4 regions of the Rhizobium sp. P2_G2 genome follow, and region 1 is predicted to be linked to each of the others. Evidence: predicted binding sites of a transcription regulator. Region 1 holds the regulator's gene; each other region holds the start of a gene.
The links. The regulator LexA, encoded in region 1, represses DNA repair genes until DNA is damaged. The targets are predictions, from matches to a motif close to TGTTCNNNNTGTGTTCNG.
Positions count from the first base shown of each region.

Region 2: dinB (DNA polymerase IV) is a predicted target of LexA. The motif match lies at 1,298-1,315, and genes of this name have one in related genera.
Region 3: AC1D06_RS32350 (DUF5680 domain-containing protein) is a predicted target of LexA. The motif match lies at 1,313-1,330, and genes of this name have one in related genera.
Region 4: AC1D06_RS02755 (2'-5' RNA ligase family protein) is a predicted target of LexA. The motif match lies at 1,015-1,032, and genes of this name have one in related genera.

Region 1 covers NZ_JBFUFF010000062.1:39,232-41,431, reverse strand. The annotation lists gene AC1D06_RS29380 (helix-turn-helix domain-containing protein) at 87-623, shown strand; gene lexA (transcriptional repressor LexA) at 956-1,675, shown strand; gene glmU (bifunctional UDP-N-acetylglucosamine diphosphorylase/glucosamine-1-phosphate N-acetyltransferase GlmU) at 1,730-2,200, opposite strand, start outside.
Region 2 covers NZ_JBFUFF010000093.1:6,126-8,325, reverse strand. The annotation lists gene dinB (DNA polymerase IV) at 13-1,089, opposite strand; gene AC1D06_RS34430 (HNH endonuclease) at 1,781-2,200, shown strand, end outside.
Region 3 covers NZ_JBFUFF010000079.1:6,526-8,725, forward strand. The annotation lists gene AC1D06_RS32340 (amino acid ABC transporter permease) at 1-278, opposite strand, end outside; gene AC1D06_RS32345 (transporter substrate-binding domain-containing protein) at 268-1,095, opposite strand; gene AC1D06_RS32350 (DUF5680 domain-containing protein) at 1,349-1,810, shown strand; gene AC1D06_RS32355 (hypothetical protein) at 1,965-2,200, shown strand, end outside.
Region 4 covers NZ_JBFUFF010000002.1:86,590-88,789, reverse strand. The annotation lists gene AC1D06_RS02760 (2'-5' RNA ligase family protein) at 1-306, opposite strand, end outside; gene AC1D06_RS02755 (2'-5' RNA ligase family protein) at 393-968, opposite strand; gene yihA (ribosome biogenesis GTP-binding protein YihA/YsxC) at 1,180-1,830, shown strand; gene AC1D06_RS02745 (fasciclin domain-containing protein) at 1,889-2,200, opposite strand, start outside.

The DNA of each region.
Region 1 (2,200 bases):
AAATCGCCCTGTGCACATTAGTCATGTGACAATATGTAAGTTACATTTTGTCACTAGTCAAACAGAAAAGTGACATTTTGTGCACCATGGATGTCGTCGGTATAATCGCGAGAGCAAAGCAGGCATTGAATCTCAAGCAGGATCAAGAGCTTGCCGACTATCTCGGGGTATCAAGAAGTACCATTGCGGCATGGAGGCGCCGGGCGTCAGTGCCAGCAAAATACCTATCCGAAATGCTCTCTGGAGGTACAGTTTCCCTAGACTGGTTGATGTCGGGCAGCGGAGAGCCCAAAACGGTCGGGCGACACGGTCTTACTGACAAACCCCTTGAGATTGACAAGGAAGATCTCTGGCTAGCATTGCTCGCAACGCGTCACGAGCTTGCAAACTCCAAGTCCGAACCCGACCGGAGGCTTGCTGGCGGGTTGACGGATGACCAACTAGCGACGATCCACATTTGGGTCGGTGAGTACGTAACTCGGATCAAGGCATCTCGGGACAAATGGCTGAAATCCGGTTTGATCAAGCCTCAGGACATCTACAAAGCACTGGTCACCGAGTATGCCGTAGGTGAATTCGATGCTCCGCCTCCGCCGTGGTGGGAGGACGAGCGTATTATCTAGGGTTGCTCAATCTGTTGCTCAATCGCCAGAATGCTCCGTTCACCAATTCCGCTAGTTGCTCAATAAACTAATTTAAAACAATGACTTAATATTTATCCTGGAATGAAGAATTTGGTGTTGCTCAATCTGGCGATTGGTAACACTATTTTTCCGCGAATTATCCTTTGAAAACAAAGGTGCGTTGCCATTTTCATTCCAGAATAGCTCTGACAGCCATTCCGAAATATCTTTCGCGCCTCCACGCGTTAACCATATTTAAAACCCTTGCGGAACATACATGGAACATATAGTGTTTGTTCGAGATTTGTTTCACGATTCCCAAGGGGACGTCCATGCTGACGAGAAAACAACAGGAACTTCTACTGTTCATCCATGAGCGGATGAAGGAGTCCGGCGTGCCCCCTTCGTTCGATGAGATGAAGGATGCGCTCGATTTGGCCTCGAAGTCCGGCATCCACCGGTTGATCACGGCATTGGAGGAGCGTGGTTTCATTCGCCGGCTTCCCAACCGTGCCCGGGCGCTCGAAGTCATCAAGCTGCCCGAGGCCTATTCGCCGAGCATCAAGCCGCCGCAGAAGGGTTTCAATCCAAGCGTCATCGAAGGCTCGCTCGGCAAGGTGCAGCCGGCGCCCGCGCCGAAGCCGGCAGCCAACGAGAACTCCGGTGAAGCGGTGGCAATCCCTGTTATGGGCCGCATCGCCGCCGGTGTGCCGATTTCGGCGATCCAGAACATCACCCACGATATTTCCGTCCCGGCCGGCATGCTCGGCAGCGGCGAACATTATGCGCTCGAGGTCAAAGGCGATTCGATGATCGAGGCCGGCATCCTCGATGGCGACACGGTGATCATCCGCAACGGCAGCACGGCGAGCCCGGGCGACATCGTCGTAGCGCTCGTCGACGACGAGGAAGCGACGCTCAAGCGCTTCCGCCGCAAAGGGGCTTCCATTGCGCTTGAGGCCGCGAATCCGGCTTACGAAACTCGCATCTTCGGGCCGGATCGCGTCAAGGTCCAGGGCAAGCTGGTCGGACTCATCCGCCGCTATCACTGACAAGCGGCGATCGGTTGACGCGCGGCGAGCAGCCTCGCCTGCGTCGGCTTAATATCATTTCTTCTTCTTTGATTCCTTGAGCGCTTTGTTGCGCGCCATGATCGCGATCGCATAGCCCTCCTTGTTGACCTGACGGGCGCGGCCGAAGCCGGCGGCGCCATCCGGAACATCCTCGGTGATCACGCTGCCGGAGGCGGTCAGCGCCCCTGCCCCGATCGTCACCGGTGCGACAAGTGCACTGTTCGAGCCGATGAATGCGTCGGCGCCGATCCGGGTTTCGAACTTGTTGAAGCCATCATAATTGCAGGTGATCGTGCCGGCGCCGATATTCGCCCGCGCGCCGATGATGGCATCGCCGATATAGCTCAGATGATTGACCTTGGCGCCCTCGCCGATCGCGGCATTCTTCACTTCGCAGAAATTGCCAACCTTGGCCTTTTCGCCCAGGTCTGCGCCAGGCCGCAGCCGTGCGTACGGACCAACGCTTGCGCCTGGCGCAATATGGGCGCCCTCGATATGCGAGAA
Region 2 (2,200 bases), on a different contig from region 1:
GGTGAGCCCGTCCTACAGTTCCAGCAGCAGCTGACCCTTTGCCACGCTGGCAATTGGTGTGAGAGACGAAAGCGTTACACCGAGAAGCCGCACCGGCTTTCTGAACGGGGCGACGGTCGTCAATAGCTGATTGGCAATTTCGAGGATGTCTTCGCCAGACGAGACCGGTACGTTCACGGTGCGGCTGCGGGTCGCTTGCTCAAAATCGGAATATTTGACCTTGAGTGTTACTGTCTTTCCGCTCAGTCTGTGTGACTGACAATGGCGCCACACTTTCTCGATCAATGGTGGGAGCTCATCGCGCGCGAAGTCTATCCGATCAATGTCTTCCATGAACGTATCTTCGGCGCCAACCGATTTTCGCTCTCGGTCAGCCCGAACCTCGCGACCATCGATCCCGCGGGCAATCCCGTAGAAATAGGGACCGCTTTTGCCAAAATGTTGCTGCAGGAAACCAAGTGATTTTGATCTTAGGTCAAGGCCAGTCTCAATCCCGTGTCGTCTCATTCGTTCGGCCGTGGCTGGCCCGACCCCGTGAAATTTATTCACCGGCAGCACTTCCACAAACCGCGGACCGTTTTTTGGCGTAATCACGAATAGGCCATCGGGTTTTCGTTGATCGCTTGCCATCTTTGCCAGGAACTTGTTGTAGCTGACGCCGGCAGAGGCCGTCAGACGAGTGACCTCCCTGATCTTGGCGCGGATTTCCTCGGCGATTGTTGTCGCGATGTCGATATCCTTGTGGTTTTCGGTTACATCGAGGTAGGCCTCGTCGAGCGAGAGCGGCTCGATGAGCGACGTGTACTCGGCAAAGATCTCTCGAATTTGATTTGAAACCGTTTTGTAGACATCAAAACGAGGTTTGACAAAGATGAGGTCTGGGCATTTGCGTATTGCGGTCACAGACGGCATCGCCGAATGAACACCGAATTTGCGGGCCTCGTAGCTCGCGGCAGCCACCACACCACGGGCTTCTCCATGGCCGACCGCAATAGGCTTGCCACGCAGGTTGGGATTGTCCCGCTGTTCAACGGACGCGTAGAAGGCGTCCATATCGATGTGAATGATTTTTCGCTGGGGCGGCTGCACAGCCACTATACGATGATTATGGTCCGACCCCTGACTAGGTGCATCGGTAGGAGTTGTGAAATCGTCAAACACGATAGTCACTCCTGTCGAGGAGTGTTACCGAGACAGAGCTCAGCGGGAGCGCCGAGAGGGGATTTTCGATCGCGGCCTTCCCCAGACATCAACCTTTTCTCCTCCACGAATCGCGGGTTTTCATCATTGAGCCGAATAGAACAAAAAGAGAACATATAGCATTTTCCAAGGGATGGAAATAGCGGTGTTTGGGGAGATTGGCGAATCCGATGTGGGTTTGAAGAGCCGGTTGCCATACTCGTTTATTTTCTGTTGCGCGCGAACGTATCGGGACAACATCGGGCTATTGCAACGGTCAGCGGCCGCTTGAGCAGGCTATCAAGCGGTTGGGAAGTCGAGGTATGCCGCATTGATCCCGCCGGGACGAAGCCCACTCGCTCCCGTGATGATCCTGAGCGATGCCGACAACCGCATCGTCGAGGAATCTGAGGCTGGTTTAAGATGAGTTTGCCGGACGGACGAAATATTTTGTCTCGCGGTATTCATTAGAATTCGGCGGCTGCAGCCGATTCGGCTGTGGGCGCGGAGTGACATCGCCATTGGAAAATGCTGATCTGCCTATTCTAGAGGAAGGCCCTTGAACCCACATTGCGGCCAGTTCTTAAATCCGGATGACCCAATGTCCTTGAACCCGTTCGATGAGACGCATCAGAAAGCGATCTCATTTTACACATCTCGTTATGCTCTGGCGACGCCGCTTTTCCTACGGCCAGGCCAAAAGCTTTTCGTGGGTAGTAAGGAACACCGCGTCTGCCGCTTTTGTAATCGTCAGAAACCCGAGGTGACGTTTCGTCACAAGGCGCACGCGATTCCCGAGCTCTTGGGAAATAAGGTGCTATTTAGCTATTACGAATGCGACGCTTGCAACGGGAACTTTGGCCGCGGCATCGAGAATGACCTTGGAAACTGGTCCAAGGTGAGCCGGAGCTTCGCGCGGATTGCGGGGAAGAACGGTGTGCCTTCGCTATATAAGTCCGCCAAGGAGCCAGGTTGGAGCATTCGTTATGACCCCAAGTTCGGTCATGACATCAAGCAGTAT
Region 3 (2,200 bases), on a different contig from region 1:
GACACCGCCATCGAAATCACGGTGATCAGGATGGTCAGCGCCACGCCCTGGATGAAACCGTCCGGCGACAGCTTCAGACCCAGCAGGAACGGCAGCTTCTGCCGGATGAGGTCAAAATCGAGGCCGAGGCGATAGAAGCCGAAAAACAGCAAGCCGACCAGCACAAGCCAGACCATCTGCACCTTGAACCAGAACGGGCGCCGGCTGAGCTTCAGGCGAAGCGGCAGCGCCTTCGTCAGCGAACCGCTTCGCAATGCCTGCTCGCCGTCAGAAGGCATATTTGGTGATATCCGTCTTGAACCACTTCTCGGAAATCTTGGCGAGCGTGCCGTCCTGCTGCAATTCGGTGATCACGCGCTTGACCTCGGCATCCCATTCAGGATCGCCCTTGTCGGTCACCACTGCATTCGGCTCGGCAAACAGCGGCGCACCGAGCACTTTCAGCTTGYCCTGGGCATCGATCTGGCCCTGCGCCGTGCCGAGAGAGGCGACGATGGCATCCAGGCGAACGCCGGGACCGAGCGCCAGATTCTGGAAATTGACGGTCTCGTCGCCCGGAACAATCTGGACATCGCCGAACGGGAATTTGATGGCCGGCTGCCCGGGAATGGAGAACTTCTTGTTGAGATAGGCTTCATAGGACGAGCCCGTGCCGACGCCGACGCGCTTGCCGGCGATATCGGCGATCGATTTGATCGACGTCTCATCCTTGTTGACGACCAGTACGGCCGGAACGCTATAATAATTGACCGGGAAGTTGACGACCTTGGCCCGCTCCTCGGTCGGCGTCGACGAGGTGATGGCGATATCCCAGCGATTGGCCCAGCGGCCGCCGATGATCGTTTCCCAGCCCGGCGTTTCCAGCCGAAGCTTGACGCCCAGCTTGGCGGCCAGGGCCTTGGCAACATCGATGTCGAAACCGTCCAACTCGTTCTTGTCGTTGAGATAGGCAAACGGTGGATAGTCGTTGACGACAGCATCGACCACCTCCCCGTTCTTCTTGACGCGATCCAGCACTTCGCCAGCGGATGCACTGGAGGCAATGCCCACGACCAGCGCAAGCGCAGCAAGAAGGGTATTCAGGGATTTTGACATCGATACGATCTCCACGATTTCATTGCCCAGCCATGTGCCGGGTTGCTGCTGGAAAATAGAGGACCGTCCTTAGCCACATAAGAACATATTTTCTATCTTTTTTATATATTTTACAAACAATATGTCACGCTCTCGACGACGGCGGCAATCCTGCCTTATCACGGCGAACATGCCGTCTCGGCTTACGGCAAATTCCGGCTTGACTTCGCTCCGCATACGTTCCCTATTTGTTCGACTTCTAAGGGGAATTTCGATGCAGACCGATGAACTCAATTCCATCATCGTCAGGGCCAAGGCTGCCACTTATGTCGGCGGCGGCACACCGGTGAGCGCGAGCCGGCGCCGTTCCCATGACCTCACATGGTCGGAAGGGGAATGGAGCTACCTCGACAGCTATTTCGGCGGCACCGATTTCGCCGGCCAGGAGGTGCTCTGGTTTCGCGGCGAGCCCATATGGGCGATGAATTATTACGGCACTATCCGGCTTCCGGAACTGATCGACGCCGAGCGCGCGGGCGCGACCATCAAGGCAGCCCTGTCTGCTATGTACAGGCAGGGACGCTTTCTCGGCGGTTTCGAATGGACCGGCGAACATGGAACATATGTCGATCGTAGCGAGGGCGATGCGGCGCATTTCCATGGCCACGAGGCCATCCTCGTCGACCGCCAGAAGGCCTACGCGCTCGACTATTTCGGCGGGCTGATCAAGCCGTAGACGAAGCAAATGATTGCCGTCGCGGAGGCGAAGGCGCAAGCATCTGGCAGAGGCCGAACCGACCGGAGATGAGGAGCTCCGGCCGGGATGGAGGTGCAGAGCGGTAGCAAGCCCGTGCCCGGCACATCGCTTTGCAGACCCATGAACGGTTGGCATGACGGATCTGGCGCATGGAAGGGGAGACACGTCCCATCCGCTGATCGAGGCGACGATCGGGCAATTTTTCGATGCCACCTGCGCCCGCTATCCTGACGTCGATGCGCTGATCTCCGTCCATCAGGATGTCCGCATGACCTATGCCGGGCTTCGTGAGAAGGTCGATGCGCTGGCAGTTTCGCTCCGCCGCCTAACCTACGCAAGGTTCGGTCGAGGGATCCGCACGCCTTCAAG
Region 4 (2,200 bases), on a different contig from region 1:
CCGGTCGAACGAAATTTCGATTGGGTCGAACTGCATTTGCGACAGGACAGCGCCGATGGCGGCAATGATCCGGTCCGTGGGTTTTGGCGGTACTTCCAGGCGAGGCAGGGTCACGAGTGTCACATGAAATGTCTCCTCACGCCGCAATCTCCCCCTGAGCTTTCGAAGCTGCTTGAGGTCATTAGCCAAAACCGTGACCTGCGCCGCCACCGGCTCTGGCGGCGCCAGGACGATATAGAGGTTCGCACGGTTCTGGCTGAAGCTTGAACGGCGCGGCCCGCCGCGTGCGGATTGAGCATCCGGCATTTCATCTCCCCATTTTTCTGGTCGGCCATCTCATCATGGCGCAGCCACAGCCGGTCGAGACTTTGTTCAGCGGCGTTCTTAACGGGCTAGTGGAGCCTGCGACAGGGGAATTTGCAGATCAGGCGATACTTTGTCTGACCCTGCAGGCTTTCGACAAGCAGAAGTTCACGGACGCGCCATTGGACCGGCACCTCGATTTTGTGGGGAACAATCTTTCCTTTGTCGTATAGCAACGTCATGTGTGGGTTATAGGCTTGGCGGTGCGGCTTACCAAAACGGGGTTCGAGCAATTTGCTCACCGACCCCTCCAATTCGACCAGCGCCTGATTACCGTTATCGCTGTGAAGGACCAACGGTTTCCCGTCGGATCCCTGAAAGCTTGCGGCACGGTCAAAATAGATATCGAATTCGTCGAACTCCAATCTCGACAATAGATGACATAGCTCGTCTTCCGTTATCGAACTCGGATCGAAGCCGGCGATCGACACATGCAGCACATCGTCAGGCCGGGGTCGGCCTTTCAATCCATGCCGGTTGCAAAGATCGCCTGTTGTTTGTCGGATCAGGTCCAGAATGCGTTCCTGGGGCTGGGCAATCAGAATGATCTTGCTGCCCGAGAAGTGCTTTTTGCTTACGAAAGCTTCATTCGTATTGCTTAGCATTTAAGCCTCCATCCAATGTTTTGCATTAACACCATATAACAAGACTTAGAACAAAAGAGGAACAAATTTCGCTGTAGTGTCAAATTTTCAAAATCGACCTCTGGACAGCCATCTATCATTCCACCTCCATCTTTCGCGCTCTTTCCGGCGCAGCGCTTGACTTTCCCGCCAAAACCCGAAAAGCGGAACGCCTTTAAACCGGATAACGAACATGACCGACAACGCAAAGCCGCTCGACCGCATCTTCACGCGGCCCTGGATTTTCATCCGCGGCGTGCCGGCAATGAAATTCCTGCCGCCGGAAGGCCCGGCCGAGATCGCCTTTGCCGGCCGTTCCAATGTCGGCAAGTCGTCGCTGATCAATGCGCTGACCGGACAGCGTGCTTTGGCGCGCACCTCCAATACGCCGGGGCGCACGCAGGAGCTCAACTATTTCGTACCGGATGGCTTTTCGGGCGAGGTCGGCGACCTGCCGCCGTGTGCGCTGGTCGACATGCCCGGCTATGGTTATGCCGAAGCGCCGAAGGCCCAGGTGGATGCCTGGACTAAGCTGGTCTTCGACTATCTGCGCGGGCGCTCGACGCTGAAGCGCGTCTATGTCCTGATCGACAGCCGCCATGGCATCAAGAAGAACGACGACGAGGTGTTCGACCTGCTCGACAAGGCGGCCGTCTCCTACCAAATCGCGCTGACGAAGACCGACAAGATCAAGCCAAGCGCGATCCCGGCACTTATGACGGATACGCTGGCGAAGCTCGCCAAGCATCCGGCCGCCTATCCGGAAATCCTCACGACCTCTTCGGAAAAGGCCGAGGGCATAGAGGAAATGCGCGCGGCTCTGATCAGGACGCTGTCTCTCTGATAAAAAGCCGCCCGGGCTGGATGCACCGGACGGCGTGAGTTGGCCTGGGCGCGAGCGCTCACGCCTTCGGCAAAAGCACCTTGTTGATGACGTGGATGACGCCGTTCGATTGCTGGACGTCGGCAATGGTGACGGTGGCGACGCCGCCCGTCTCATCCTTGAGCATGATCGTCTTGCCCTTCTTCATCGCGGTCAGCACGCAGCCGCCCACCGTGGTGATCTTGTGCATGCCGCCATCATCCTTGATCATCTTGGCGATGGTCTTCGACATGGCGTCGGCGGCTACGACATGGCAGGTCAGCACCTTGACCAGCTTGTCATGATTTTCCGGCTTCAGCAGCGTTTCGACCGTGCCGGCCGGCAGCGCTGC